Regions from separate parts of the Pseudoalteromonas aquimarina genome, predicted to be linked through region 4. Evidence: predicted binding sites of a transcription regulator. Region 4 holds the regulator's gene; each other region holds the start of a gene.
The links. The regulator FNR, encoded in region 4, switches genes on or off when oxygen is low (the NO sensors DNR and NnrR bind a similar motif). The targets are predictions, from matches to a motif close to TTGATCTAGATCAA.
Positions count from the first base shown of each region.

Region 1: a site for FNR is predicted at 2,162-2,175, ahead of AAEU29_RS03945 (TraR/DksA family transcriptional regulator). Genes of this name have one in related genera too.
Region 2: a site for FNR is predicted at 6,035-6,048, ahead of nrdG (anaerobic ribonucleoside-triphosphate reductase activating protein). Genes of this name have one in related genera too.
Region 3: a site for FNR is predicted at 6,320-6,333, ahead of ubiU (ubiquinone anaerobic biosynthesis protein UbiU). Genes of this name have one in related genera too.

Region 1 covers NZ_JBMMUG010000001.1:860,647-868,731, reverse strand. The annotation lists gene AAEU29_RS03960 (tryptophan halogenase family protein) at 1-512, opposite strand, end outside; gene AAEU29_RS03955 (SapC family protein) at 762-1,472, shown strand; gene AAEU29_RS03950 (HP1242/YdcH family protein) at 1,535-1,783, opposite strand; gene AAEU29_RS03945 (TraR/DksA family transcriptional regulator) at 1,796-2,110, opposite strand; gene AAEU29_RS03940 (isoaspartyl peptidase/L-asparaginase family protein) at 2,265-3,281, shown strand; gene hrpA (ATP-dependent RNA helicase HrpA) at 3,394-7,287, shown strand; gene AAEU29_RS03930 (PilZ domain-containing protein) at 7,380-7,676, shown strand; gene AAEU29_RS03925 (hypothetical protein) at 7,815-8,085, shown strand, end outside.
Region 2 covers NZ_JBMMUG010000003.1:543,814-551,898, reverse strand. The annotation lists gene AAEU29_RS10450 (histidine kinase) at 1-1,212, shown strand, start outside; gene AAEU29_RS10445 (MFS transporter) at 2,095-3,699, opposite strand; gene narL (two-component system response regulator NarL) at 4,052-4,696, shown strand; gene moeA (molybdopterin molybdotransferase MoeA) at 4,707-5,936, shown strand; gene nrdG (anaerobic ribonucleoside-triphosphate reductase activating protein) at 6,120-6,575, shown strand; gene nrdD (anaerobic ribonucleoside-triphosphate reductase) at 6,578-8,085, shown strand, end outside.
Region 3 covers NZ_JBMMUG010000003.1:525,957-534,041, reverse strand. The annotation lists gene AAEU29_RS10360 (NarK family nitrate/nitrite MFS transporter) at 1-1,390, shown strand, start outside; gene AAEU29_RS10355 (bifunctional protein-serine/threonine kinase/phosphatase) at 1,405-3,123, shown strand; gene AAEU29_RS10350 (NnrS family protein) at 3,141-4,346, opposite strand; gene AAEU29_RS10345 (U32 family peptidase) at 4,369-5,256, opposite strand; gene ubiU (ubiquinone anaerobic biosynthesis protein UbiU) at 5,262-6,257, opposite strand; gene ubiT (ubiquinone anaerobic biosynthesis accessory factor UbiT) at 6,548-7,015, shown strand; gene AAEU29_RS10330 (hemerythrin domain-containing protein) at 7,028-7,468, shown strand; gene AAEU29_RS10325 (ribonucleotide reductase subunit alpha) at 7,539-7,928, opposite strand.
Region 4 covers NZ_JBMMUG010000001.1:721,679-729,763, reverse strand. The annotation lists gene AAEU29_RS03330 (6-phosphofructokinase) at 1-621, opposite strand, end outside; gene ttcA (tRNA 2-thiocytidine(32) synthetase TtcA) at 760-1,662, opposite strand; gene uspE (universal stress protein UspE) at 1,721-2,650, opposite strand; gene fnr (fumarate/nitrate reduction transcriptional regulator Fnr) at 2,731-3,462, opposite strand; gene AAEU29_RS03310 (sulfite exporter TauE/SafE family protein) at 3,510-4,172, opposite strand; gene ccoS (cbb3-type cytochrome oxidase assembly protein CcoS) at 4,162-4,332, opposite strand; gene AAEU29_RS03300 (heavy metal translocating P-type ATPase) at 4,346-6,718, opposite strand; gene AAEU29_RS03295 (FixH family protein) at 6,722-7,213, opposite strand; gene ccoP (cytochrome-c oxidase, cbb3-type subunit III) at 7,373-8,085, opposite strand, start outside.

The DNA of each region.
Region 1 (8,085 bases), 140 kb from region 4:
AGTAAATCAGAAAATTTATAGGCATCTAAGTGGTAACCATAAGCTGCTTGCCCAGCAAACTCTGGGTCGGTAATAGCCTTAGGAGATTTATGATTATCACACAACAGTGCTTGGCGACTCATCGCATGAGAAAATGGTATTTCAGGGTTTTGTAACCAAGCAGCAACACTGTCATTATCTAAAATAGGGTAGTCAAAAGGGTGATAGTACGAGTGTATTTTGCCATCTACAGGCTTCATCCAGTTATCAAATTGAATGCCTTGTTTAAAGGAAACATCGCACTCTTTAATAAATTGTTCTTCACTGATACCAAATTCTTTTAGTGTATTTCGCATCAAAGGCACAGTACCTTCGCCTACGCCAATGGTTGGGTTGTCGGGAGATTCAATCACGGTAATCTTAACACCTTGTTGTTCTTTTGGTTTTAGATTAATTGCGAGATGATTTGCAGCCAGCCAACCGGCTGTACCACCACCTAAAATAATAATTGATTGAATCGGCTTTGTTTGCATTTTGACACTACTTAATAAATGACAGCGCTGTTTTATTGTTATCAATTAGACACAAATTGTCGCTTTTTGTCACCCGTTCCCTTGAAAAATAATTGTTCGTCCTTATATCATTTTGTAATGAAATGTTAGGTAAAGAATAGACGTTTACATACATTAAAAAGAAACGAGGTTTTTACTTTCTTTTTACAATTAAAACCGCTAGCCTAGCAGCACTATTATAAATAATTAGAATCCCATTGGAGCAGTAAGATGACGGACGTAGTAAAGCCTCTTCATAATGTTGAACACAAAGATGTTAAAATTAAAAACGGTTTCAACACAGACCTAGTTAAAGATCAACACTTAGTACCAGTTGTAGCGCACGAATTTGCACGTGTAGCTAATGAATACCCAATTGTGTTTGTTAAAAACAACGAAACAGGTGAATTCCAGCCAGTTGCAATGCTTGGTTTAGAGCCAAACGAAAACCTATTTGTTAAAGATGGCAAATGGCAGGGTGCTTACCTTCCACACGCACTTACGCGTTACCCGTTAGTACTTAGCAAAAACCCAGAAAACGAAGATCAACTATTTGTTGGTATCAATGAGTCAAGCGACCTTGTAAACAAAGAAGAAGGTAATGCACTTTTCGATGAGAAAGGTGAAGAGACAGATTACCTTAAGCGTCGTAAAGAAGGTTTAATTGCATTTGTTGAATTTTCTCAAGTAACAGCTGCGTTCACTAAATTCCTAGCAGATAAAGAGCTACTAATTGCACAAACATTAACGCTTGAAATCAAAGGCGAAAAGCGTGATATCAATGGTATCTATCTAATCGACGAGAAGAAGCTAAATGAAATGTCTGATGAAGAGTTCTTAGAGCTTCGTAAGCGTGGTTACTTACCACCAATCTACTCATTCTTAACGTCAATGCCTCAAGTTAATCGTCTTGCACGTCTTAAAGCAGAGCAAGATGCTTAATTTTAACGGTTAAACGTTAAATAAAAAAAAGCGCCAATTGGCGCTTTTTTTGTAGCTATTATTTAATTTTCTTTATGCGATTTAAGCATTGAATAAAGCTCATCTTTTAGGTGTAAACGACGTAGCTTTTGTTTTTCAAGGTACTCATCTGAAGTATTCTCAACACCTTCTTCAATGCGGATCACTTCATGGTCGAGCTCGTGATATTCTTTAAATAATTTTGAAAAGTGCGCATTAGTCATTTTTAATTCGCGAATTTCTTCATTAAATTCAGGGAATTCATGGTGCATGTCGTGTTTTTCGATAAACATGGTTGTTATTCCTTATTGGGCACAGTTAATACAAGTTTGTACATACGGTAATGCTTTTAAACGCTCGCTTGCTATCGCGCTATCACAGCGGCTACAAATGCCGTAGCTGTCATTTTCTAAGCGAGTGATGGCCGCATTGACCTGTTGAAGTTCTAAATTTGCTTCGTGACGAATACTATCGAGCACTTGGTCATTTTCACTTTCAGTGGCTTGTTCAGCAAAATCCTGCGAACGACCTTTTTTAAAATCTGAACTGATCGCATTGATGCGTTTACTCAGTTCGATTTGTTTTTCTTTAAGCTCAATTAAAATCGCGTTTTTGTTCATAACGCCTCCTGTTCTTTAATTCTTAATCTACGCCGCTGTGATGCAATTGCGTTGATCTAGAACAAAAAAACACTGTGTTTATGCGGTTCATCGAAAATGCTTGAAATTGACGCGTTTGCCTTGCAAATTAAACAGTAACAAAAGGAAAATAATAATGAATAAATCACTCGCAACGGCGCTATTTACAGCGCTTTTATCTACCAGTGCGTTTGCTGTAAGTGAGCAGCCATTTTCTATCGCCATTCATGGCGGCGCTGGCACCATAGATAAAAGTAAATTTACACCTGAAAAAGAAGCGGCATATCGCGCTAAACTGCAAGAAGCGGTAGAGGCTGGTTATAAAGTGCTTGAAAACGGTGGTGAGAGCTTAACAGCAGTGACCACAGCAATTAATATCTTAGAAAATTCGCCATTTTTTAATGCAGGTATTGGCGCTGTTTATACTTATGATGGCCACCACGAGCTTGATGCCTCAATTATGGATGGACGCGACCGTCAAGCAGGTGCGGTCGCAGGGGTAAAACATATTAAAAACCCAATTGATTTAGCGCGTATGGTGATGGAACAGTCAGTGCATGTGATGCTTAGCGGTGAAGGCGCTGAGCAGTTTGCTAAGAAAAACGGCATGGAGCTCGTTAATAACAGTATTTTTGATACTGAACACCGTTTTGAAGCGTTAGAGCGAGCCAAAAAGAAGCTTAACAAAACTGAAAACTACCAAGCTAATCATCGCGCTCTGCCTGAGCAATATAAAATGGGCACCGTCGGTGCTGTGGCTTTAGATAAACACGGAAACCTTGCCGCAGGTACATCTACTGGCGGCATGACAGCAAAACGCTTTGGTCGTATTGGTGATTCTCCAGTGATTGGTGCAGGTACGTTTGCTGATAATCGCTCATGTGCGGTGTCTGCTACTGGTCATGGTGAATATTTTATTCGCTACAGTGTGGCATCAGATATTTGTGCTCGTGTGCAATATCAAGGCAAAACCATTAAACAAGCGGGTGATGAAGTTATTCATGATGTACTTAAGCCGATAGGGGGTACAGGGGGTGTAATTATTGTCGATAACAAAGGCAATATCAGTCTGCCATTTAACACCAAAGGCATGTATCGCGCATCTAAAATGGCGGGTAAGCCAACCTATGTGGCAATTTTTAAAGACGAATAAAGCTAATTTTTTCGTTTAGTAAAATTAAAATAAGGGAAGCACATCGCTTCCCTTATTTTATGGTGATCAATTTGGTATTATTAGGCTTTTGAATTTCCGCTTTATTCTATCTATGGCTAATCCACAACAGCAACTGTATTCACTTCTAAAAAATTGCCTTAAAAAAGATCAGTTTCTCTTTAAACGTCGTCTTGATGGTGTCAAAAAAATAAGTGATGAAGCAAAACAGTTAAAAGTACTAACAACTATCACCCAAGATATTGAAAAAAGTATTGCAGCGCGTGAGTTACGCTTAAAGCAGCTACCGAAAGTAAGCTACCCAGAAAACCTGCCAGTCAGTCAGAAAAAAGACGATATCAAAAAAGCTATTAGTGAAAACCAAGTGGTGATTGTGGCGGGTGAAACCGGCTCAGGTAAAACCACGCAGTTGCCAAAAATTTGTATGGAATTAGGCCGTGGTGTTGCTGGTCTAATTGGCCATACCCAGCCACGTCGATTAGCGGCGCGAAGCGTTGCAGCCCGTGTTGCTGAAGAAATTGGTACCACCATTGGCGATAAAGTGGGTTTTAAAATTCGTTTTAGCGATCAAGTTTCACAATCAAGCTATTTAAAACTGATGACAGATGGTGTGTTACTTGCGGAAATTCAACAAGATCGATTTTTAAATCAATACGACACCATTATTATCGATGAAGCGCATGAGCGCAGTTTAAATATCGATTTTATTTTAGGTTATTTGAAAAACCTGTTACCGAAACGCCCCGATTTAAAACTGATTATTACCTCTGCGACCATCGACCCAGAGCGATTTTCAAAACATTTTAATAATGCGCCGATTATTGAAGTGTCGGGCCGTACTTACCCTGTGGAAGTGCGTTATCGTCCGTTAACTGAAATCAACAAAACCGAAATGGAAGCTGAGGGCGATCAGCTACAAGGGATTTTTGATGCAGTTGATGAACTAATGCAAGCAGGGCCGGGCGATATTCTTATTTTTATGAATGGTGAGCGTGAAATTCGCGATACTGCCGATGCACTCACAAAACGTGGCCTTACAAATACTGAGGTGTTGCCACTTTATGCGCGGCTTTCCAATGCTGAGCAAAACCGTATTTTTGCCTCGCACTCGGGCCGTCGTATTGTGTTATCAACCAACGTGGCTGAAACCTCGTTAACGGTACCGGGCATTCGCTATGTTATTGACCCAGGTACAGCGCGTATAAGCCGTTACAGCTATCGCACCAAAGTACAGCGCCTTCCAATAGAGGCTATTTCGCAGGCCAGTGCTAATCAGCGAAAAGGGCGATGTGGTCGTGTGGCTGAAGGTATTTGTATTCGTCTTTATTCAGAAGAAGACTTCTTAGGTCGTCCAGAATTTACCGATCCTGAAATTTTAAGAACAAACCTTGCTTCAGTCATTCTACAAATGTTAGCCCTTGGTTTAGGTGATATTAGTGAATTCCCATTTGTACAGGCGCCAGATAACCGAAATATTACCGATGGCCTACGTTTACTTGAAGAAATTCAAGCAATTACACCGGTTACTCGGAAAAAGGATTATAAGCTAACAAAAGCGGGTAAAGAGCTTAGCCGTTTACCTGTTGATCCACGTCTTGCCAAAATAGTCCATGCTGCCAACGGCTTTGATGCTATGTTTGAAGCTATTGTGATTGTGGCAGCGTTATCGATTCAAGACCCGCGAGAGTTTCCTCAAGATAAAAAAGCCAAAGCACAAGAAAGCCATGGCCGTTTTGCTGATAAAGACTCTGACTTTATTGCCTATTTAAATTTATGGCGCTATTTAGAAGAGCAACAACAAGCGTTATCGCGCAGCCAGTTCAGAAAGCTCTGTCAAAGCGAGTTTTTGGCTTATATGCGTGTGCGTGAATGGCAAGATATTGTTTACCAGTTGGTGTCTACCTGTGAAGAAATGGGTTTTAAGATTAATCAAAATCCCAGTGATTATGAAGCAATTCATAAATCAATTTTGGCAGGTATGCTCAGTCACATTGGTATGAAAGACGATAACCAAATGTATACCGGGGCCCGTCAAAGCAAGTTTTTTGTATTCCCAGGATCTGGCCTTTTCAAAAAATCACCGAAATGGCTTGTGGCGGCTGAACTGGTTGAAACCAGTAAACTGTTTGCCCGTATTAATGCGAAAATTGATTTAGCTTGGGTTGAACCGCTGGCACAGCATTTAGTGAATCGCAGTTACAGTGAACCGCACTGGCAAAAGAAAACGGGTGCGGTTATGGCATTTGAGCAACAAACTTTGTATGGCCTAACCATCGTTTCGCGTAAAAGCGTGCAATTTAACAAAATTGACGCCAAATTAAGCCGCGAAATTTTTATTCGTAGTGCATTGGTTGAACAGCAACTTGGCCAGAGTGAAAGCTTTTTAAACTTCAATCAAAAACTAATTGATGAAGTACAAGATCTTGAACACAAAGCACGTCGTCGCGACATTTTGGTAGATGAAGAAACCTTGATGGATTTTTACCACCAACGCTTGCCAGACAATATCACCAGCCGTGTCGAGTTTAATACTTGGTGGAAGAAACAGAAAAAAGCGGAACCTAAATTCTTACATATGGATAAAGCGGCATTAATGCAACATGATGCTGCGCATATCAGTAAAGAAAACTACCCAGACGTTTGGCAGCAGAACAACCTGTTTTTACCACTTGAGTATCATTTTGAACCAGGACAGGCACTTGATGGTGTGGTCGTGCAAATTCCATTGGCCTTGCTAAACCAAGTTGAAAATACGGGATTTGATTGGCATATACCGGCTTTTCGTCATGAGTTAATTACTGCGCTGATTAAATCATTGCCAAAAACCACACGCCGTAACTTTGTGCCAGCACCGAATTATGCTGATGCTGTAATGGCTTCGCTTGAGCCAATGCAGGGCAGTTTTATTGAGGCTATTAGTAAACACCTATTGCGCATGTCGGGTGTGACAATTAAAAGCCAAGAATGGGATTTCGGCGCATTGCCGGCTTATTTGAAACTGCAATTTGCGGTGAAAGATGAAAACAATAAGTTACTTGCCAGCGGCTTTGACTTAGATGAACTTAAAGAAAAACTTAAAGGTAAAGTCAACGATAACCTTGCCAAAGTGGCAGAGAAAGGCATTGAGCAAAGTGATTTAATTGAATGGTCTTTTGGCGAGCTGCCTTCGTCGTACGTTCAAAAGCAAGGTCAATACGAAGTCAAAGCCTATCCAGCACTTGTTGATGATGGTAAAGCAACCAGCATTAAGTTGTTTGATGCCAAAGAAAAAGCGGATGAGGCACATTTGAAAGGCCTGCGTCGTTTAGTGCTATTGAATATTCCATCGCCAATTAAATATTTACAGCAAAAGCTGCCAAACAAAGCCAAGCTAGGCCTTTATTTTAATCCGTTTGGTAAAATTAATGAGCTTATTGATGATTGTATTGCGGCTGCGGTTGACAGCATTTTAGCGTCGAATAGTAATATTCGTGATGAACAGTCATTTAATAATGTCAAAGAAACCATTCGTGGCGAACTCGGCGATGCCGTTGTTGCCATTGCCCTAGATGTTGAAGCGGCACTGAGTTTGGTCAGTAGCCTTAACAAGAAACTGAAAGGCAAATCGGATTTCACCATGATCATGGCGCAAGGTGATATTAAAGAGCAGCTTTCAAAACTGATATTTAAAGGCTTTGTAACAAGCCATGGTGCGGCGCGCATTAAAGATGTGATTCGCTATCTAAAAGGCGTAGAGCGCCGATTAGAAAAACTGCCTATCGATCCACATCAAGATAAATTAAAAATGCTGGATGTTGAAAAGGCTGAGCACATTTTAAAAGAGGCCATTGGCAAGGCGCGCTCTAATACAGAAAAGCAAAAACTTGAAGAAGTCAGGTGGATGATAGAAGAGTTACGCATTTCTTTATTTGCCCAGAATTTAGGAACAGCGTATCCTATCTCGTTGAAGCGTATACAAAACGCGATTAAAGAGTGCGGTTCTGAATAAAAAACAGAAAGAAATGTAAATTTTTTGTTATTGGAAAACGCATTTTGCTGTGGTAATAATAGTCCTGCGACAGGAAGTTTAGGGGAAATCTAATGTTGTATGAAGATAAACGTAATTTTTTTCGCATGCTGGTAAATGCAGAAGCGCAGCTCGTCATTTTAGACTCTGAAGCCGGAAGAAAAATTGATGGAGTATGCCGCGATTTAAGTGCCAGTGGTATGTCGATTGAAATTGACGAACCTTTAGAAGTAGCAACAGAGGTAAAAGTGCGAATTGATGCCAGTAACAACAGTGTGCCATCACTTGACGCGTTAGCGAGAGTTGTGAGGTGCAGTGAAGTAGAAGAAAAAGAATTCTTACTGGGATTAGAAGTGTTAGAAATAAACTAAAAAAGGAGCATTAAGCTCCTTTTTTAATGTTCAAAGTACGCATTGCTGAGTCAATTTATTGATTGTCTCTCGCTTTGAATTTAACTACTTTAACTGATACTGTTGAAGATGTTGTGAGTTCAAGCAAAGGATTTAAATATGCGATCATGGATAATCATTTTATTTGGTTTAGTGACATCTGGGTATTGTACGGATGTGTATTCCGATTCAACGATGCAAGCAATTGTTTGCCCACTTATTTTTACACTGCTAATTATTACTTCAATTATAAAAGCAGCAATTAACCCGAGTTTTGCTAGTGACCGCAGTAGTGCAGACAGCAGCGGATTTTTGGGTGGTGGTGGCTTTATGAGTGGCAGTGGTAGCTCAAGCGGGGGAAGTGATTGTTCAGGCGGAGGCGGGGATTGTT
Region 2 (8,085 bases), on a different contig from region 4:
CGCGTTAACCTTGACCAACAAGATGAGCTAGGTTTGCTTGCCAACACTATCAACGCAGCCAGTGATACCATTGAAACCATGTATGGCAATTTAGAAAAGCGTATTGCCTCTAAGACGAAAAAGTTAAAACGTAGCAAAGACATGATCGAGTTATTGTTTGATATTTCTAATCAAACCAATCAATCTGCATCAGGTGAATTGATGTTTCAACCGATTATTGAACAACTTGCTGATATTAGTGAAATATCAGACATAGACTTATGTTTGCTGACTCCTGAAGGCGATGTGCCATTTCAACATCTAGTATCTAGCCCACAACAATTATTATTAAGTGCGTGTGTTAAAGGGAATTGCGCAACCTGTCATGAAAGGCAATATGTTTATGACAACAGCTCTAAAACCATTCAAATTAAGTTCCCTTTGCAAACACCCACGTTGAGATATGGTGTGTTAGTCGTCAACTTACCAGAGGGTGCATTGCTTGATCCATGGCAAAGTCAGTTATTTAAATCCGTTGCGGATCAAATTACTCTTGCGCTCAGTTTGCAGGGAAAGAGCCACCAACAACGTCGTATCGCGCTGCATAATGAACGCTCAATTATTGCCCGAGAGTTACACGACTCCCTCGCTCAGTCACTTTCATACCTTAAAATTCAAGTAACCCGAATTCAAAAAGGGGTAGATAAAGAAGTAGACAAAGCGGCATTACAAGAGATTATTGCTGAGTTGCGTGAAGGGTTAAGCTCCGCCTATCGTCAATTACGTGAACTACTCACCACATTTAGATTGCAAATCACCGATTCAGGGTTACAGCAGGCATTGAGTGATACCCTTGATTTACTGCAACAACGAACTGCAATGCGCCTTAGCCTTGATTATCAGATTGGCAATATTCCACTTTCTCCAACCGAAGAGATCCATATTTTACAGGTGGCAAAAGAAGCGTTACAAAATTCGGTATACCATTCAAAAGGCACTGAAGCATCAATCTCAATTGCTGAAAATGCGGATAAAACAATATCACTTGCAATCAAAGACAATGGTGTAGGTATTGGTAATGATCCGCAGAAAATCAATCATTACGGTCTTGCCATTATGCGAGAGCGCAGCACATCCTTAAATGGCGAATTCAACATTAACGAAGTTGGACAAGGCGGTACTGAAGTTCATGTCCGCTTTAAGCCTACTTACCTTAATGCTCATGCCGCTTAAATCATTTGATTAGACAAGCTCAATAACAAATGTAACCTAGCAAGGTGCTTAGCACTGAAATTTATAGCCTTGCTAGGTGATAATACCAATTCACTTAAGTAGCTGCTCATCCTAGCGGACTAAATATACCCAAGCCATCTGAAGATGCATGCTTCAGAGCTATCACAGCGCTTTCAAGTCAAGGCGTGTTAATCAAGGAATGTAGGTACCATTCAAATTAACACAACGTAGGATTGAATTTGCGGTGAAGCTCCTAAAGGGCAAGGTTAAAAAGCATTTATACCGCGTTGCCCCACAAGGATGTAGGGTAAGGTGACAATGCAGGAGCACATTGTCTTTATTGATTTTGAAAAGGGAACACCATTTCCTGCAATCATTGCCTTGTCTAAATGCTTTTTATCTCTTGCTGAAATAAAGCATCTTCAGGTGACTTGGGTATATCATGCTAACTGCGTTAGTATTTATCAATGTAGAGCAACTACATAAGAAAAAATCGCCTTATTATCATTTCATTTATCTAGCGCTAACCCTGATCACATACTTAACAGAATTGGTATAAAAACTGTAGGTTTTTATTTGATAATTAAGCTAAGAGATGAATTAATAAGGTTTAGTTATCTAAGTAAGTTATTACCAACGCAGAGAAAGGTGATTTTGGCCAGAGCTTAAAGGGCTATGGCTTTATTCTATTACCTTTATTGGCACTTCACTCATTTAGAACTGGAAATATAAGATTAACATTCTATCAATTGGACATACCAGTTTATGCAATTCACTCTTTATCCCAGCTGATAAAAAAACCACTTAAGTAATTAAGTGGTTTTGCTTCTAGGTATGACTACCTTTCGGGAGAGTTCATCCATGAACCGTTTGCGTACGATACTAAGGGTTATAAAACTCGCCATCTTTACGTAAGTAGAACCACCAGTTGATAAGTAAACATACCGCGTAGAAAATTGCGAAACCAACTAATGCAACTTCTGGCGTGGTTGCTTTGATTTGTTCACCTAATACTTTCGGAATATAGAAAGCGCCATAAGCTGCAACTGCAGATGTCCAACCAAGTACAGGGCCTGCTTGCTCTTTCGGGAATACCATTGCAATAGTGCGGAAAGTGGAACCATTACCGATACCTGTTGCAGCAAACAGTAATAAAAACAATAAGAAGAATGGCAAGAAGAATTCTTCTGGTGTAGCCGATTGATAAGCTGCTTGCATGTAGTAAGCCACACCCAGTGCACTGCCTACCATCACAACTGAACAAATTTGTGTAACCAGTGCACCACCAAATTTATCCGAGATCCAACCGCCTAGCGGACGAATAAGTGCACCAATAAACGGACCCATCCAAGCATACATCAGCGCACTTGGGCCATTTGGATTGATCGTATCGTGAGTCATCACACCATCAACCATTACGTGTTGGTAGCCGAAGATAACTTTAATTGCTAATGGGAAAGACGCTGCAAAACCAATAAACGAACCAAACGTCATGGTATAAATAATACTCATTACCCAAGTGTGTTTATTGTTGAAAATTTGATACTGACGGGTCAGTGATTTATTAATTTGTCCTGGTAACATTTTTAATAGGAATACTGTCGATGCAACCACTAGCACCAATACTATTTCTTTTGGTACACCAAAGCCCGAACCATTTGCCGCTTCAGGTAACATTAGCCATAGACCGAATGCCGCGGTAACGAAACCAATAAACAACATTACTGAAATTAACATAAAGCTTGAGAGCGGATTACCAATATCAGGCGACACCTCTTTGGTACGAATATTATTCATACCGAACCAGCCTAAAAAGAACAGCGGAATTAAGAACATAAGCCATAAGAAACCGGCGTTATGAATATAGGTTTCAGAACCTGCAGGGATCTTACCAATTAACGTACCTGAGGTATTAACTAAAGTCATTGACTCGCCACCAAAGATACCAAACGTCATAAACAGCGGCACTAAGATTTGCATGGTCGTTACGCCAAAATTACCTAACCCTGCATTTAAGCCAAGCGCCAGTCCCTGCTCTTTTTTAGGATAGAAAAAGCTAATATTTGACATAGATGCGGCAAAATTACCGCCACCAATACCAGATAGCAACGCTAATAGTTGGAACATCCAAAGCGGCGTATTTTGGTCTTGTAATGCTATGCCTGTACCTATCGCTGGCACCATTAACAATGCAGTGGTAAAGAAGATGGTATTTCGCCCACCACATAAACGAATAAAGAAGCTGCTGGGGATCCTCAGAGTCGCACCAGTGAGACCAGCAATCGCCATCAGACTAAATAAATCAGGTTTGGCAAATGGAAAGCCTAAATTGAGCATTTGTACTGTGATAATGCCCCAGTAAAGCCAAACGGCAAAACCACATAATAAACTCGGGATCGAAATCCATAAGTTTCTATTTGCTATTTTTTTTCCTTCGGATTCCCAAAATTGTTCATTTTCGGGATCCCACTTTTTTAGATCACTCATAATTTTTATGCCTTAGAGCTTGGGATTTGTGCCTACTATGTCTGTTGAACGTGGTTGGAACAATTAACTAAATGCGGTAGCTCCCCCCTACCCAGAAATAGATACAATAACCGACATAGCTCTTCCCCTTCCACAAACAAAAAGCAAAAAATCAATAAATTCAATTAAGTAGTCAGTTTATACAGGAAATTAAAACTACCTATTTGTAGGTAGTTGGCAAATAATCAACTAAATTTGATTTGAGTTAATCATGATTTAAATCAATTTTTACAGTACATTTAGCGCGAAAATAAACGCAACAACCTATTAAACGAATAACAACAATAATAAATCGAACTCACAAGGGGCAATTATGAGTGAACTAGCAGCAAGCATCATGATCGTTGATGACCACCCATTATTTCGCAAAGGTCTACGCCAACTTATTGAGCTAGAAGATGAAATAGAAGTTATCGGTGAAGCAAGCAATGGCCGTGACGCAATATCACTTGCCGCAGAACTCGAACCTGACCTGATTATTTTAGATCTTAATATGCAAGGAATTGATGGCCTCGAAACTGTGAAAGAAATGCGTAAATTAGAAATTACCTCGCGCATTATTATGCTAACTGTTTCAGACAATGACGAAGATGTCGTCACTGCAATTTCAAATGGTGCTGATGGTTATTTGTTAAAAGATATGGAGCCAGAAGATATTGTCCACAATATTAAAATGGCTGTCACCGGTAAAATGGCGATAAGTCCAACCTTAACAGAAGCGCTAGCAACCGCATTGCGTAAACCAGACAAACCAAAAGACAATCCGCTAAACAGCCTGACCAGCCGTGAATTAGAAATTCTAAAACTCATTGCAAAAGGTCTGAGCAATAAATTAATTGCCAGAGAACTTGATATCTCTGATGGCACAGTGAAAGTGCATGTTAAACATCTACTTAAAAAATTAAATTTCCGCTCGCGTATCGAAGCCGCTGTGTGGATGGTCGATTTACAAAAATAGAGGTCTCAATATGAGTTGCGATTGCGATAGTTATCAACAACATTTGCTTCCATTCACTACGGCTTATGCAAACTTAATAGCACATGCACAATGCTCTTTAGCAAGTGAAACCATACCACTGCTGCAAGCAACCGGGAGAATACTCAGCCAAGCAGTAATTTCACCAGTCAATGTGCCACCACATAATAACTCTGCAATGGATGGCTATGCATTTAAGTTTAACGATTTAGCTGAGCATCAGAATTTAACACTTGTTGGTACTGCACTCGCTGGCCATCCTTACAGCAATAGAATCAACCATGGCGAATGTATTCGTATTATGACGGGTGCGCCAATACCAAGTTCGGTCGATACGGTGGTGATGCAGGAAATGACCTGTGCAACAGATAATGTCATCAGTATCAAGGATGCGCATAAGTTAAAACTCGGTGCAAATGTTCGACAATGTGCCGAAGATATAGCACTGGGCCAAACAATATTAAACCAAGGCCATACTCTAAAAGCAGCGGACATCGGTTTACTCGCCTCTTTGGGGATTCACCAAATAACGGTTTATCAAAAAATTACGGTTGCTGTATTATCGACTGGTGATGAACTGGTATCACCCGGCGATACACTTTCGCCCGGTCAAATTTATGAGTCAAATCGCCATACATTAATTGCTTACCTACAGCAGCTTCCGGTTAACATCGTTGACCTTGGCATAATCAAAGATAGTAAAGAAGCGATCCGTGAAGCCTTCTGGCATGCTGATGAAGTAGCCGATGTAGTGATTTCTTCAGGAGGTGTATCAGTCGGTGAAGCAGACTTTATCAAAGATATTCTTAACGAACTGGGTGAAATCAACTTTTGGAAACTGGCTATCAAGCCTGGCAAACCCTTTGCTTATGGCCAGCTTGCCAATAGTCACTTTATCGGCTTACCGGGTAACCCTGTTTCTGCCACTGTAACCTTCGAGCAGCTGGCTTTACCATTTATTCAAACCTTAATGGGCACACAAGCAAAATCACAAACCAAACTTCTCGCTACCGCAACCAGTGATTTTAAAAAGCGTCCAGGTCGATTTGAATTTCAGCGCGCCATTGCCACCGAGCAAGACGGCAAGTGGCAGGTGGTTTCTGTTGGTGCGCAAGGATCTGGCATTCTTTCCTCAATGTCGCGGGCCAATTGCTACGTGTTGCTAGAAGAAAACTCAAACGGTGCCGCAATAGGCGATACAGTCACCATCGCTCTGTTTTAAGGCATAGCTCAAATAATATTTGCTAAAAATGCACCCTTCGCGGTGCATTTTTTTCGTCTTTTCCACTCTACCCATCAAGAGGTAACACAAACATTAGCTTGATCTAGATCAAATCAACTTAACTCCAAAAATATTAAAACACTATATATAGACAAAATATAAAAAAACAACACCATATATAGTATGCGATATTCTAATATTCAGACCACATGGCAAGAAGTGCCAAACGAATTCAGCCTGGTTTTTTCCATTGTCGGCTGTCCACTCGCTTGTAAGGGTTGTCATAGTGCCGAAACATGGAACAGCAAGGCTGGCAAAGCCCTAACAGTAACTTTGCTCGAACATTATCTAAACCAATATCGCGACTATATCTCGTGTGTCTGTTTTTTAGGTGGCGAATGGCATGAACAACAACTTATTGAGTATTTGCAACGTATTCGACACGCCAAGCTTAAAACTTGCCTATACACCGGGCTCAGTCAATGTCTGTTATCACAAGCCTTAATAAACCAACTGGATTATCTCAAAACCGGCAGCTGGCAAGCGAAATTAGGAGGCTTAGACAGCCCACGAAGCAACCAACGATTTTTCGATTTAAACACCCATTCTGATTTAACTCATGTTTTTAGAAGGAATTAACTGTGCTCACTCTTAATCATCAACAAATCAAACAAAAGCTTAATTTTATAGACGAATATAAAGCGGCTTGTACGCCAGCTGATGGTACACAATTTGATGCCAATGCCAATGTCACCAGCAAAAACTTAGCCACACTCGAAGCCGAAATGATGAAAGACTGCTTTATTCAGATTAACCGTAAGGTAATGTATAACAAAATTGCTGAACTATTTGATCATGAGTTAGCGCATGAATATATTCGACAGATTGAAGCTCACGAGATCTATGTGCATGATGAAACTAGCCTCAAACCATACTGTGTTAGCCTCAGCATGTACCCCTTCTTATTAGATGGATTAACCAAATTAGGCGGCGAATCAAAAGCGCCAAAACATATTGAAAGTTTTTGCGGCAGTTTTGTTAATCTCGTATTTGCTATAAGCAGTCAATTTGCTGGTGCCGTCGCCACGGTAGAGTTTTTAACTTACTTCGATTATTTTGCCCGTAAAGATTATGGCGATGATTATTTAAATACGCATACTTCGCAAATCGCCAATCATTTACAGCATGTGGTATACGCTCTTAACCAACCGGCGGCAGCACGGGGCTATCAAAGTGTATTTTGGAATATTAGTATTTATGATCAACACTACTTTCACAGTATTTTTGCTGATTTTGTCTTCCCTGATTTTAGCAAACCTAATTGGCATAGTGTTGAACAATTACAATGGTATTTTCTTGATTGGTTTAACACAGAGCGCGAACGCGCATTATTGACCTTCCCGGTGGTGACCGTCGCCATGCTCAGTGATGAGACGAAAGTGAAAGATCAACAATTCGCCTGCCAGATTGCCAAACAGCTCGCAAATGGCAACAGCTTTTTCACTTATCTATCTACCAGCGCAGACTCTTTGGCATCTTGCTGTCGATTACGTAATGAAATGGTTAATAACACCTTCTCTTATTCGCTTGGAGCGGGCGGTGTCGCCACGGGTTCAATCAATGTGATTACTTTAAATATGAACCGCTTGATACAGTGTGGTCACGACTTAAAGCAACAAGTTGAAAAAATTCATAAATACCAAGTTGCCTACCGAAAAGTGATGGAAGAGTATCTAGCTGCAGGCCTACTCACAGTTTATGATGCAGGGTTTATACAACTGGATAAACAGTTTTTAACCATAGGTGTCAATGGTATGGCTGAAGCCGCTGAATTCCTCGGCATTGAAGTGAGCAATAATTCAGATTATCAAAAATTTATAAACCAACAACTAAAAACTATTTTTGATGCTAACCAACAGGCTAAACAACAATATGGCTATTTGTTTAACACTGAATTTGTACCCGCGGAGAATTTAGGCGTAAAGAATGCAAAATGGGATAAACAAAGTCAGCTAAGTGTGCCTCGGGATTGCTATAACAGCTATTTTTATCTAGTTGAGGATGAACACTGTACCCATTTAGATAAACTAATGCTTCATGGTACGCAATTCACCCAATACCTTGATGGCGGTAGTGCTCTACATCTTAA
Region 3 (8,085 bases), on a different contig from region 4:
GACCTTTGTGGTGTGGTTTTCGCACGCACCACTGATGGTCTTTATAAAAGAAGCCTTTGATTTATCGTCTGCGCAAATTAAAGCATTACTAATTTTAAACGTTGCCCTCACCATTCCAGCCCGCATAGTCATCGGGATTTTGGTGGATAAGTTTGGCCCACGAATGGTCTACTCCAGTTTACTTGTGGCCTCATCAGGTTTATGTATCACCTTTGCGACCGCAAACAGCTATGAACAATTAGCCCTATTTCGCTTTTTACTCGGCTTTGTCGGTGCCGGCTTTGTTATTGGTATTCGCATGGTTGGAGAATGGTTCCCAGCAAAACAAGTTGGGGTTGCAGAAGGCATTTATGGTGGTTGGGGTAATTTTGGTTCAGCTGCTGCGGCAATGACTTTACCTACTCTTGCTATGTTTTATGGTGGCGATGATGGTTGGCGTTATGCATTAGGTACCACAGGTGTCATTGCTGGTTTATACGGCGTTTTCTATTTCTTTGTTGCACAAAATACACCTAAAGGCTCAACTTATTTTAAACCTAAAAAAGCAGGTGGTCTTGAAGTCACGAGCTGGAAAGATTTTTATCTTTATTTATTTATGAATATTCCAATGTATGCTGCGCTTGCAGTTCTTGCTTGGAAATTATCACCAACCGGAGTAAACCTGTTTAGTGAAACTGCGATGTACGGTATTTGGGCTGGGCTAGTTGCACTGTATATATTCCAAGTTCACGCAATTTGGCAAGTTAATAAAGAAAATCTGACACAAGGTGTACCTGAACTTGAAAAATATAACTTTAAGCAAGTTGCTATTTTAGACCTATCATACTTTGTTACCTTTGGTTCTGAACTGGCTGTTGTTTCTATGTTACCGCTTTTTTTCTTAGAAACATTTGAAGGCTTAGATCCTGTTAAAGCGGGTTTACTCGCATCCGGTTTTGCGTTTATGAACCTAGTAGCACGCCCTACAGGAGGCTGGTTATCAGATAAAGTTGGTCGACGTAAGAGCTTAATGATCCTGATTGCTGGTTTAGCCGTTGGTTACTTTATCCTAAGTAATGTTGATGGCACTTGGTGGATCCCGCTGGCTGTTGCAGCGACCATGGCTTGTTCATTCTTTGTGCAAGCGGGTGAAGGCGCTGTATTTGCTATCGTACCGTTAGTTAAACGTCGTATGACAGGACAGATAGCAGGTATGGCTGGTGCTTACGGTAATGTTGGCGCAGTGACATACTTAACCGTACTATCATTTGTTGATTACAGTACCTTCTTTTTAGTGATAGGCTGTTCAGCACTGATCATTTTCTTCATCGCGATGTTATTGGATGAACCAAAAGGGCAAATTGCTGAAGTGATGCCTGATGGCTCAGTACATTTAATCGATGTAGGTTAACAACAAGGAATACAATGTCTCAGTTAAAGGTCACGATTGCTTCAAGTTGTAATCAAGGCATTAAATCAATTAATGAAGATGCCATAGAAAGCCACGTGCCAGAACATCAACATAGTATTCAGTATAAAGGTATAACAGCAGTGTTGGCTGACGGTGTCAGCACTGCTGAAGCAGGCAAGGAAGCCAGCTATTATGCTGTAACACAATTTATAGCAGATTATTATCAAACACCCGATACCTGGTCAGTAGGGCAATGTGGCCAAAAAATACTGACCAGTATCAACCTCAATTTATATAAAAAAAGCCATGCTTTCCATACTGAACTTAAGGGGTTTCTAAGTACCTTTAGTGGTGTCATTATTAAATCGATGACAGCACACCTGTTTCATGTTGGCGACTCACGCATTTACCATATCCGCGGGAGTAATATTACCCAACTTAGCCAAGACCATGTTGCTTTTATGGGAGAAAAAAGCTCGCTTGCAAGGGCGCTTGGTATGGATAACAACCTGACGATCGATTATCGTAAGTATGCATTAGAAGAAGGTGATTATTTAGTACTAACCTCAGATGGTGTGCACGACTTTCTCGACCCAAACATATGGCCACACTATTTCGCAAAACACCCTAATTTCCAACAAAGTGCAGATCAACTTATCAGCTTAGCACTTGAGAATGGCAGTGATGATAATTTAAGTTGTATTGTGATCCGTATCGATCAATTACCGAAACAAACTCTAGATGATTACAATACGAAATTAACACGACTTCCCTTCCCTCCAACATTAGAACCAGGGTATCAACTTGATGGTTTTACCATTAAAAAAGAGCTCTTTGCTTCAAGTAGAAGCCAGCTATATTTAGTAACAGATAACCATACTGGGGTTGAGTTAGTTATGAAAACCCCCTCCATAAATTTTGAAGACGACACCCACTACATTGATCGGTTTATTCAAGAGGAGTGGATTGGACTTAGAATCGACAGTGATTATGTGGTTAACGTAATCAAACAAAATCGCAAACGGACTTTTCTTTACTACCTTATGGAATATATTGAAGGGGTCGGGCTTGATGATTGGATAATCAAAAACCGTGATGCCAAAGCCAGTGTGAAATTTTCCCTAATCGAACAAATAGGCCAAGGTCTGATGGCGTTTCACAACAAAGAAACAGTGCACCAAGATTTAAAGCCCGGCAATATTTTAGTCATGCCAAACAACCAAATTAAGATTGTAGATTTTGGTTCTGTATTCGTGGCTGGTGTCGCCGAAATATACTCCCCTATTCAACATCAAGGGGCACTGGGCACAGCAACCTATTCCGATCCCAATTATCTGTTTGGTCAAAATACAGGGGTACAAGGTGACGTCTACGCCCTTGCAACCATTTGTTATGAAACTTTTAGTCTTGCCTTGCCTTACGGTAAAGAGATTGAAGAATGCCAATCACGCTTTGACTTTGATCGCCTGCGTTATACCAGTATTACTGAGCACAATCCGATGATCCCGATTTGGTTCGATCGCGCACTGGAAAAAGGTGTTAAATTTGAACCACTGGAACGCTATGGCACCATTGAGAACTTATTAGCTGACTTGCGTGAACCCAATGCAAAGTTTTTATTCGACGACCCAAAAATCCAAAAAGACTCATCAAAACTGTTGTTTTGGCAAATTCTATCTGGTTTTTGGGTACTGATGCTGATTATCGTTATTATTTTATTCTCACAAAAATAAGAGACTGTCTCTAGTCCTTAACCATCCCGGCCATCAATACGCGCTGAGAAGAGTACCTTTGCATATTTAATCACAAATAACCCGTAACTAATGATCCAGATAATGGCTGAAAATATTAGATTCATTTGATAATGTTGCCAAAACAATGGGAACATTACGCGCCACACAACACCTATCACAAATATCATAAATGCAAATGACATTACTCTGCCAACTTGGATCATACGTCCCGTATGACCAAGCGAAACTCGTGAGATCATAGCCAAAACCATTAATCCAATTCCACCGACGGTGATGCTATGATAGGCCAAGGATATTGAAGTATTTAGACCTAGCTCAACTAAACCAACCCCCAACAGTCCAAAACACATAAACCAATAACTGAGGTGTAAGGGCCACACTAACGGCGTCGTAAACGTTACCCAGATGCGCCAGCGCAAGGCGCGAATAAAGTTAATTGTGGCTGCGAAAATATGTAGAAAACCCTTTACTTCTGATGATAAAACAAACGCATGTGAGAAAATAACTAACACAATACTCATAATTGAAAGGGTTTCTAAAAGTGGTATAGCCGCAACTTTTTCTGTACGAGTACCATTTGCCGTAAACATTGGAAAGACACGGCCGCCGATAATGCACATCACTAAACTTACCATCAGTACCATCATATGACTGATTGCGCTATAGCTTATTGCAATAACACCATACAATGACAAATACATCACTGCGTTAAGCACAGCCATAATTAGTAAAATCGGTACAAACATAATATTGCGCCATTGCTTTACCAAAATAATAGGGCGAGCGAGGAAAAATGCGGCCAAGGGTAGAAAAATCAGGTCTATTCCGATGCTAACAGTTTCAAGTTCAGGCGGTGTAAAGATGAGTAACACCCGCGCCAAAGCCCATAAACCGAACAACCCCATCAAGCTATAGCCCTTAATACTTGGCTTGCCTGTCCAAGTTTGTACAGCGGTAAGTAAAAAGCCAACAACAATTGCACTGGTAAAGCCAAATAGCATTTCATGAATATGCCAAAAATGTCCGCCCCCCAGCGGCGAAAAATTCAATGTGCCCGATAAAAAACCAGCCCATAGTGCGATCGCTAATACACTAAATAACGATGCGAACCAAAAAAAAGGCCGAAAAGCTAAACGGAATAGTGGCACTGTGGTCATAGCTTGCGGCTTTGCGCCGAGTTTTCCATCCGAATGTAAATGCATTAGTTTATCCTCCAGTAAATAATCAGCCTGCTTCGCCAGCCAAAGTTAAGCCTGCAATATTGTGCCAATAACCATTGACCTCTTTCGTTTTGTCTAGCTTTCGATAGTGTGGCTGTTTTGCCTGTTGCACAAACTGATTGATCACATCAAATGTGTTATCTAATTCAGGGCTAATACGCATAATATCCACTAGCCCATGCATACTCCTTTGCTCGTTGATTAAGTTATATTTAAGTCCAGATTGGGTTTGAATGCCATTGATCACAAACACCTGACTGCCATCTTGACTGAATGCGGTACGCCCATTTGGGTAATCAATACAGCACAACTCACATTGATCTTTTGAGCGATTTAACGAACGCGCAGTAAAACAGCGTGCTGAATAGGCAAGTGGTAAGTGACCGTAACTAAATACTTCAACCGAAAACTGATCGCGTTTATCACGGATCGCAGTTGAATTTAATATATTGCTGAGCCAATCTCGAGATAGTTCCACTGGCATCACCCAGCGCTTCATCCCTTTTGCTAGTAGCTGTGCTAGTGTTTCTCCGTTATAACAGTTGATCGCGGGGCCAACCACAAAAGGAAAACCTGCCTTTTCAAGCAACGCAATCGCACCGAGATCGTTTGCCTCAATCCTAAATTCGCTCGTTTGACAGAGTCTTTTCAATTGCTGGTAATCAGAAGGCGTTTCGAGCAGCGCCATGGTTGAGAGCACAACCTCTTTGCCAGCGTGAGTTAATTGTTCTGCGATTGTCAGCCAATCTTTCATTTTTAATTCACGTCGTTTAGCGCACACTGTTTCACCTAGGTAAACAATGTCAACATCACTTTGTGCCGCTTGCTGATAGAACTCGTATACGTTTCTTTTTGGCCAGTAATACGAAATAGGCCCTAATGAATACCTCATAGCCGTTATTTCCATTGTTTATGATATGCCCCTAGCGTCGTTTGGCTACCTTCAGATAATGCAGATAAACACGCTTCTGCTTGTCTTGATGGGGTAAACTGTGATGGGTTGGCAAGGCAGTTATCAATCGCTTCACGCCAAGTCCGTGTTACTTCACTCACATAGGCCGCAGAACGTTGCCGTCCTTCAATTTTAATCGCTGCAATTCCTACTGCCATTAAATCAGGTAATAGCGCCATACTGTTTAAGCTGGTTGGCTCTTCCAGTACGTGATAGCGCTCGCCATCAATATCAAATCGGCCTTTACATAACGTTGGGTAACCTGCTTTTTCACTGTCAGTAAAACTGTCAATCACCACCTCATTGAGCAGCGTTGTGAGCCTGCCCTGTTGCTGCTGATATTCAACATATTTTGCTGGCGAGCATGCACCTGCAGTATTAGGGGACTCTCCGGTAAAATAAGACGATAAATAACAGCGCCCTTCAGCCATAATACACAAACTGCCATAAGCGAATACTTCCAACTCCACTTTGACATGACGCGCTAAATTTCGGACGTGATGAATCGAAAGTACACGTGGTAACACCACCCGCGTTACCGCAAAATTATCAACTAGATAATTTATTGCCCCGATATTCGTTGCACTGGCTTGAACCGAGGCATGTACTTCAATATTTGGATAACGTGTCGCGCAATATTCTAAAACCGCTAAATCGGCAATAATTAATACGTCTGCGCCTATCGCGACAGCTTTATCAACTGCGTGATACCACCTTTCAATCGAACCTGGATGGGCAAAGGTATTAATCGCTATATGCAAGCGACGCCCTGCTTTTTTAATGTAGTTAATACCATTTTCAAGCTGTCGCGGGTTAAAGTTTAACCCGGCAAAATGACGTGCATTCGTTTCATCTTTAAAGCCGATATAAACGGCATCAGCCCCAGCATCAACCGCCGCTTGTAGCGACGATAAACTGCCAGCAGGGCATAAGAGCTCCATAGGGGCTACCTGTATTAAAACCATAAGTGTCAATAAAGTACGTATATTTGCAAACGGTAAAATTGATCTAAGTCAATAAACAATAGTCAAATCAATGAAATACCCCTATTTGTTTTTATCGGTTAACAAAGAAGGTAGTGAACCTACCTACTCGGTTACTCTGGGCAAATCTTAAGAGGTAGTTTCATCGCTGTTATACACTAATTTGATTTAGATTAAGTTTCTCTTTGATGTCCAAGGTAATGTAAATTTTATTTTGTGAGATTCAACCTATGTTAGGTCCAACAACTATGTCGTTAATAAAATGTCTTGTTAACACAATGCCTACTGGAATTGCAGCCTCGTTGCATGTGATCCCTGACCACATTAGCTACTCATTAATAGCCAAAGTACTCAACGTTGTTTTTAGAGAAGAACGACAACATCATGAGCTGGATTTTCTTGTTGGCAAATCGATCAAAATTGATGTGACAGATATTCGATTTAGTTTTGCTATTACGCTTGAAAATAATCAATTCGTTGTTACAAACTCATCCACCGCTGATACCGTGTTTAAAGGTGGTTTCAATAAGTTTGTACTACTTGCAGGACAACAGACTGACCCTGACATGCTTTTTTTTAACCGCGACCTAGTCATAAGTGGTAATACAGAATTGAGCTTAGAGGTTAAAGGGATAATCGAGAACTTCGACAGAAGCCGTCTTCCAAAACAACTCAATCAAATTCTAATTACTCACTGTCAACTGATCCTAGAATAAGGAACCACTAAGATGATTACTCTGACTGAATACTTTGAAACCGATCACAAGCGCTTAGATTTACTCTTAGCGCAATTTAAAAGCAACTTAGAAAATGATAAAACGCGGGCCATAGGGCTTTTTGAAGCATTTGAGAGTGGGCTTCGTAAACATATTTTGTGGGAAGAAAGCGTACTTTTTCCATTTTTTGAAAAAAAATCGCAGTTTAGTCATGGACCAACACATGTAATGACTAACGAGCATATCGAAATTTTACAGCTTGTATCACAAATCCAACATAGTTTAACTGACGAACCGAATAAATCCCATGTTCTCTTCGAAGAGTTAGTGAATTTACTCACCAAACATAACCATAAAGAAGAGAATATATTATACCCATTGGTAGACCAAAATGCGTCTGAAACAGAGCGTTCACTTATGTTTATGATAATGGAAACGGGCCAAGTTGCTTAGCTGTTGTCAATCCCCATTGACGCAAGCATTCAATGGGGAATCGGTGTTAACTTTTCATTAAAAAAGCGTCTTAGCTAGCCACAAGTTCAACAGGGTTATGTTTTCGGTCAAATACAACATAGCGCGCAATATTTTGCCCACTCATCACATCATTCGTCATCTTAGTTAAGTAAGGCTCAGCATCTTCAGAGGTTGGCGGCTCACCTTTATCACCACTTAAACTTGCGATAAACATAAAATCCCAGTTTTTCGCAATTTCATCGGCTTCTTTTACCAAGTCATCAAAGGCATTTATATCTGAAGGCAGTTTGTCTACACACATTACTGGTGTAATGGTACCTTTTTGCTGACTTTTATTTTTTTTACTCTCACTGCTTACTTCTGCAAACAAGAAAAGTAAACGTTGTGGATCGGGTTGTTCATTAGCCATTTCGACTAAATCTGAAAGTTTTGAGATCATAGCTTAAACCTAGTTAGGGATACTTGGAAAATAGTATTGATCTGGTTAAGAATTTAAATACTCCTAAATGGGTAATCATAAGTTCAAAACAGGTAAATAAGTCTTTTAAATAAAGTTTAGTTGTTCATGGGATGAACAATCTTGAAATGACTTTTAT
Region 4 (8,085 bases):
TAAATGATCAATAAACTGCACTTCATCTTCTATTATTTCTTTACACACAATGTGTTCAGCCCCTGAGCCGATTGCGGATTCAACAGCGAGAAAACCGCAATTTCGTCCCATCACTTCAACGATAAAAATGCGCTCAAAGGCATTTGCGGTATCACGAATTTTATCTATGCTGTCGAGTGCGGTTTCAACTGCAGTCCAAAATCCAATGGTTTGATCGGTACCATTGATATCGTTATCAATAGTGCCGGGAATACCAATAATGTTGCCTTGCCATATGGCACTAATCGCTTGGCATCCTTTAAAGCTACCATCACCGCCAATTACGATTAATGCATCGATATTATTGGCGTTTAGTGTATCTACCACTTGTTTTGGGCCGCTTGGATTTAACATTTCTTTACAGCGAGCTGATTTTAAAATGGTGCCACCTTTACGAATAATATCGTCAACACGATGGCAATTTAATTCGATAGAATGATTGTCAATTAGGCCGTTATAACCACCGATAAAACCGAGTACTTGGTACTGATACTTTTCTGCTTGCAGGGTGACGGCTCGGATAGCGGCATTCATTCCTGGTGCATCGCCGCCAGAGGTGATGAGAGCAATTTTTTTATTCATATGAAGTTACTAAGTGGCTGCGCATAATGCTCAATACTAGTAAAAAATCTTCTTAAATTAAATAGTTGATAACTTTATTTCGAGCAATAAAAAAGGAAGCCAACGCTTCCTTTTATAAATTGATAACTACCAAACAATTTAAAGTTGGATAATGTTGACGTCTTGCTCTTCTATTTCAAGGCCAACTGGTACCGCAGGTACATCTGGCTTATCGAGGGCAATATCACCTTCAGTTATTTGCGAATCTTTGTTCAGCTCAACAAAGTTGAAAATAGAAGGATCAGCCAAGTGTGACGGCACCACGTTTTGCATTGCAGTAAAAATAGTTTCTACGCGACCTGGTTGCGTTTTATCCCACTCATTAAGCATTGCTTTAATATGTTTACGTTGTAAGTTCTCTTGTGAGCCACATAAATTGCAAGGAATAATTGGAAACTCTCTAGCTTCTGCGTATTTTACAATGTCTTTTTCTTTACAGTAGGCAAGTGGCCGTATCACCATATGTTGGCCATCATCACTTAATAACTTAGCAGGCATGCCTTTTAATTTACCACCGTAAAACATGTTTAAAAACATAGTTTCAATCATATCGTCACGGTGATGGCCTAGTGCGATTTTAGTTGCGCCCATCTCTTTCGCTGTACGGTATAAAATACCACGGCGTAAACGTGAGCACAGTGAACAAGTAGTTTTACCTTCAGGAATAATATCTTTAACAATACTGTAGGTATCTTCTTCTACAATTTTGTATTCAATACCCAATGAATCAAGATATTCAGGCAGAATATGCTCTGGGAAACCAGGCTGTTTTTGATCTAGGTTAATCGCAAAAAGCTCAAAGTTAACAGGCGCTGAGCGTTGTAGGTTTTGCAAAATATCAAGCAGTGTGTAGCTGTCCTTACCGCCTGATAAGCACACCATTATACGGTCGCCTTCTTCAATCATATTGAAGTCTGCAATCGCTTGGCCGGTAAAACGACGAAGTCGTTTCTGTAACTTATTAAGGTTATATTTCGCTTTAGCTTCTGCTGAATGCGACATACAAATACGCCCCTAGAACAAATAAAGGGGCGTATTATAGGTGAAAATATTAACGAGGTTAAGACTTATCTAATGGACTTTTATAACCTTGTGGTTTAAGTGCCAATACATCACAGTTTAAGCTATCAATCACGTGCTCAGCAGTATTGCCGATAAGCGCAGCGCTAATACCAGTACGTCCAACAGTACCCATTACAACGAGCTCTGCATCTAACTGATTTGCCACTTGCGGCAATACATCTTCAGGAAGACCTTCATTAATGTAACAGTGATTTGGATTTATCTGATATTGCTCGGCTAATTTATGAGTAGCAGCAATATGATGTGCTTTAACTGATTCTGTATATTGCCCAGCATCAAATTCTGGGATTTCAATTGCAATATTTACAGGAGTTCCAGGGTAGGCATTAACAACATTGAGATTGCCATCAATTAAATCTGCAAGATAAGCCGCTTCTTTTAAAATGGTGTGATTAAGTGCTTGATGTGTTTCTTCTTCACTTGAGGCGTTTACTGCTGCTAGGATTTGGCCGCCTGCAGGCCAGTCATGCTCTTTTACAAGTAAGAGTGAAACAGGGCATTTACGGATCAAATGCCAATCAGTGGGTGTAAAAATAACGGACTTTAAAGTGTCGTGTTGATGGGTGCCTTTTACAACAATATCGTATTCTTGCTCTAGCACGGTTTCAATTATCGATTCAAAAGGGCGGTTATGCCAAACCACCTGACAATCAACGTTTAAGTCGCCAGCCTGTTGTTCAATAAGTGAATTTATCCATTCTTTTCTATCATTTATCACAGCATCACGCATTGCATCACGTTCTTCGCGACTAAGCATGGTGGTCATTTCATAGGAAAAATCGTAAATAGATAAGAAAGCAGTAATTTGTGCGCCGGACTTCCTTGCCAACTCAAATGATCGGTTTAACGCAATTTGTTTTTCTTTACTTGGGTCAATTACCGCAAGTATTTTTTTGATGGTATTCATAAAAACCTCCCAAAGTATAAATCCAGTGTAATGGATCTAAACTAATTTGAAAGGTTTCTAATAGAATATTTTGTTTTAGATCAAGACTTAATAGAAGCGACTTTGAATAATTCGTCAGCATTAAGAATGGTAATAAACTTACCTTCAACCTTGATGATTTCCGCTTTTTGGAAACGACTTAATAAACGGCTGATGGTTTCAACAGTTAAACCAAGATAATTACCTATCTCACCACGGGTCATTGTTAAGCGGAATTCTTTTTTACTAAAGCCGCGCTCACCAAAGCGTGTAGAGAGGTTTGCTAAAAATGCAGCTAAACGTTCTTCAGCGGTTTTTTTGTTAAGCATCAATAGCATTTCTTGGTCGTAATTGATTTCATTACTCATCATACGCATGACCTGATGGCGTAATTTAGGTAATTTGCCAGATAAATCATCAAGGGTGGTAAATGGAATTTCACATACCATGGCAGTTTCCATTGCCTGAGCATAGCTTCTGTGGCTCATGGTGCTAATACCATCAAAGCCAACAATATCACCGGCTAAATGGAAACCTGTGATTTGTTCTTCACCGCTTTCAGTTAATGTGTAAGATTTAAATGAACCTGAACGCACAGCGTAAATTGAGCGAAGCGGTTGACCTGCTTCAAACAAGAAATCACCTTTGTGTAGCGGCTTTTTACGCTCGATGATGTCATCTAATTTACCCATTTCTTCACTGTTTAACGAAACAGGGATACACAGTTGACTAATACTACAATCCTGACACTTAATAGCGCAGTTTTTTGACACTGATTTTTTGCTCAATTCCATGACACACCTAGAGAAAACGTAATACCAGAATAATGTATAATAAAACCTTATAATAACGCAATTATCAAAAGGTATAAACCGTAGAAAATGAAGATGTTACCAAACATCATTCGTACGAAATTATGGTTAAGTATTTGTTTAAATTTATCTGCTGCAAAAGCAAGTCCAACCATCGCTGGTAAAGTACCAAGTGCAAACAACAACATAAAGGTTGCACCATAAATAGCCGATTGTGTTGATATGGAGAATAATAGGGCTGAATAGACTAAACCACAGGGTAACCAGCCCCAAAGCATACCGTAAGCAAGTGCTTTGTGATTGGTATTAACCGGTAATAAACGCTTATTAAATTTAACTAGATGTTGCCATATCGCATATTTTCCCACTTTTTCTATCCAGTTAAGAGAAAATGTTAAGCGCATAATGTAAAGACCAACCAAGATCATAAACACGCCACTTAATATGGATAAAACAAATGAAAATGTGGTTGAACGAGATGCAAACTGTTGACTGATGCCAGCTGCAAGGGCACCTGCAAGGCAATAACTTAAAATGCGACCAAGATTGTAGAGTAGGGTGTAGCGTTTAACTAAGGCTTTATCTTTTACTGCAAGCGTAAGAGACGACGCAACACCACCGCACATTGCTAAACAGTGCCCACTGCCTAGCAATCCCATAATAAGTGCGGATAACAGCTGACTAGTTGTCATTACTTTTTTTGTGTTGTTCTTTATCGTCTTCGAACAAAATGCTGTGGGCTTGTTTGTCGAGATTATTAAATTGGTCACTGCGCACAGCCCAAAAGAAAATGCCGATTGCCACAATAACCAATAATATTGCAATTGGTATTAATACATAAATGATGCTCACAACTAAGTGCCCCTTACTTAAGTAATCGTAATGAGTTACCAATTACGATAAGTGAACTTGCGGACATACCAATTACTGCAACCCAAGGTGGAACTAATCCCATCGCAGCTAATGGTAGAATAGAGCCATTGTAACACAGCGAAATTGTCAAATTTTGCTTAATTACGCGGCGTGTTAGTTTAGCTGTTTCAAAAAGTCGGCTGATGCCATTGATCTCACTGTTGAGTAGAACAACGTCTGCCGTATTTTTGGAAATATCTGCACCAGATGCCATTGCGATGGAGAGGTGCGCACTATTAAATACAGGACTGTCGTTAACGCCATCGCCTACCATTGCAACAATTTTGCCTTTGCTTGCAAGCTGCTCTACAACGTTTTGTTTATCTGATGGGCTACAGCCGGTTTGGATATTATTTATACCCAAACTATGAACCAACTCTTTTCCAGCAGTCGATGGATCGCCCGTTAATACCTGTAATTCAAGATCACTTTGTTTAAGCTCAGTTAAAGTAGATTGAGCATGATCGCGGATTTTGTCTTGTAGCTTGAAGCCAGCAATTACTTGGTTATTGATGTATAAGAATACGTCAAAACCCTCTTCATCAAACTGACAAAACCAATTAGCCTTACCAATTGCAACGGCTTGTTGGTTATAAATGGCTGAAATGCCTTTACCTGTTTCAATAACCACATCACTTAGCTCAACTGGTGCTACATTGAGCTCCATAAACGCCTTGCTGATTGGGTGCTCAGAATAATTTTCAAGCGTCTTTGCAATTGCATAGACTTTATCGAGAGAATAATCAGCATTAAACAATTTTGTATTTAGTAATGTGAATTTGCCTTCGGTTAAGGTACCTGTTTTATCAAAAGCAATATCTGTGACTTTGGTCAGGGTTTCTAATACATGCGCTTGTTTTATTAACACCCCTTGTTGGGTTAATTTTGCCACTGCACAGGTGAGCGCTGTAGGAATTGCCAAACTGAGCGCACAAGGGCAGGTAGCGACCAAAACAGCGATAGTCACCCAAAATGCATGTTCAGGTTCAATGTGATACCACGAAAAAGCAGTAATTGATGCAAATACAAGTAAACATGCCACAAACCACTGAGCGACTTTGTCGGTAATTTCAGCGATTTTAGGACGAGAAGTAAGCGCTTGATGTTGTAAACGAACAATTTGGTTAATTAAGGTGTCTTGTCCAATTTGATTAACACAAATAGTAATCACACCATCGTGATTTACTGTGCCAGCGTAAACTTGATCTCCTTTAGATTTACCCACTGCAGCATGCTCACCGGTCATCATTGCTTCGTCAACAGAGGTCTTACCATCAATTAAAATACCATCAGCTGGAATCGTCTCACCGGCTTTGATCATCACCTTGTCATTTAATTGAAGGCGTTTTGCTGCAATGATTTCTTCTTCATTATTGTTAATTAAGCGAGCAGTAAGCGGTAACAATTTTTGTAAATTAGCAGTAAATTCAGACGCTTTTAAACGGGCGCGGAATTCAAGGTATTTACCTAACAATAATAAGAAGGTAAACATACAGATGGATTCAAAATACACTTCACCTGTTTCAAAAATAGTGGCCCAACTGCTTGCGGCGTAAGCACCAAAAATGGCAAGTGATACGGGTAAATCCATATTGAGTTGTTTGGCTTTTAAACCACGCACTGCCGAGGTTAAAAACGGTAGCGCTGAATAAAGAATTACAGGCGTGGCTAAAATAAAGCTGATCCAACGGAAATACTGTTCAAAGTCCTCATCCATGCCAGAAAACATGCCAAAATACATAGCAAAGGCGAACATCATCACCTGCATTGTCATCAGGCCAGCGACCCCTAAACGTCTGACATAAGATTTAGCGGTTTGCTTTTTTTGTTGTTCTTCGTGATCTTGTTGGAAAGGGTAAGCACGATAGCCAATTCGTGCTAAGGATTCGATAATGGTACTCAGTTTTAGTTTTGACTGATCCCATTTAATCATGGCGCGATAAGTAGATGTATTCACATCAACGCGCACCACATGGCCTAAATTGAGTAACTGTTTTTCAATAAGCCATGCACAAGCAGCACAACTAATGCCTTCAACACTTAATAGAATTTCAGCAATATCACCTTGCTTTACTAAAAACTCTGATTGAATGTCTTCGTCATCATAACTTTGGAACATTTTAATTTGTTCCGGTACCAGCTCTTGAACTTTGCCGGCACTCTCTGTGCGGTACTTATAGTAATCCGACATGCCTTGCTGGATAATAGCTTCAGCAACAGCTTGACAACCCAAACAGCACATCGGTTTAGCTTCATTTTCAAATTCTATGCTTAGTGAGATACCGCTTGGAATAGGCTCCAAGCAGTGAAAACAGTTTTTGGCCATGGCTTACTTATATTCTGGTTTAATTATAAACGCGCTTTCGTAAGGTAGTGTGATATTTTCTTTTAGCTTCCATTCACCAGTGATTGGTTCAATAAACACGGTATAACGGCCTTCTTCTAATAACTCAGTTACACCGGAGTAATCGCCATTTGCATTTGGAGAAAGCATCACCTCAACATCTTTATCTTTAAGCGTTGTGTGATAAAAAGATGTTTTTAGGGCAGGGGGATTTAGAGAATCACCTTTGGTAAAACTCACTTTGACTAATCCATCGTGAATTTCTAAATCAGCATGTAAATAAAGTGCTTTTGAACGATTGAATTTAGATAGCTCAAGGTTGATTGCTTTACCTTTTTTATAATAGTCATCAACAACCATTGAAGGTCCTTTATCTGACATGTAAATAAGTAAAGTGATACAAGCAACGATGGTGCCTGCTGGAATAACAATAATAAACCAAGGCCAAAATTGTTTATACCAAGGAGTTGTAGACATAGTGATTAATACTTAAAAACAAATGTGGCGTTATTCTACTTGATGTGCTGTGAAAAGGGTAAAAAAAAGCTCCCAAATGGGAGCTTTTTTGATCTAGATTCGTACTCTTAACGTGTTTATAAAATTTGATTAAATAACTCGTTAAGATTCACTAATCAATTACTTATCTTGAGATAAGCTGTATACGTATGCTGTTAGGATATGTACTTTATCTTCACCAAGGATGTCTTTCCATGCTGGCATTACACCGGCACGACCGTTAGTGATAGTTTCTTTAACTGCACGTTGTGAACCACCGTATAACCAAACATTATCTGTTAGGTTAGGAGCACCAAATGCGTAGTTACCTTTACCGTCCATACCGTGACACGCTGCACACATTGCAAACTTAGCTTGACCAGCTGCGGCATCTTTTTGGTTTACAGTACGGCCTGATAGGCTAAGTACATAAGCTGTTACTTCGTTAACGCCATCTTCACCTAGCGCGTCAATCCAAGCTGGCATTGCTGCTACACGGCCGTGTAGTAGTGTTTGCTTGATTGCTTCAGGTGAACCACCGTATAACCAGTCATTGTCAGTCAGATTAGGGAAGCCTTGGCCACCACGTGCATCTGAACCGTGACACTGAGCACAGTTTTGCGAGAATAAACGCTGACCGATTTCTAACGCTTCTTCATTAGCAGCAAGGTCTTTAATATCTTGCTGTGCGAATTGTTGGAAAACAGGACCAAAACGCTCATCCGCATTACGGATTTCTTGGTCAAGTTGAACACGTTTACCTGCAGCTTCGCTATCAATTACAGCTTGTTTTGATTCTGCAATTGACTTGATGCCTTGGTTTGAACTTGTCCACTTAGAGATACCTTCAAAGT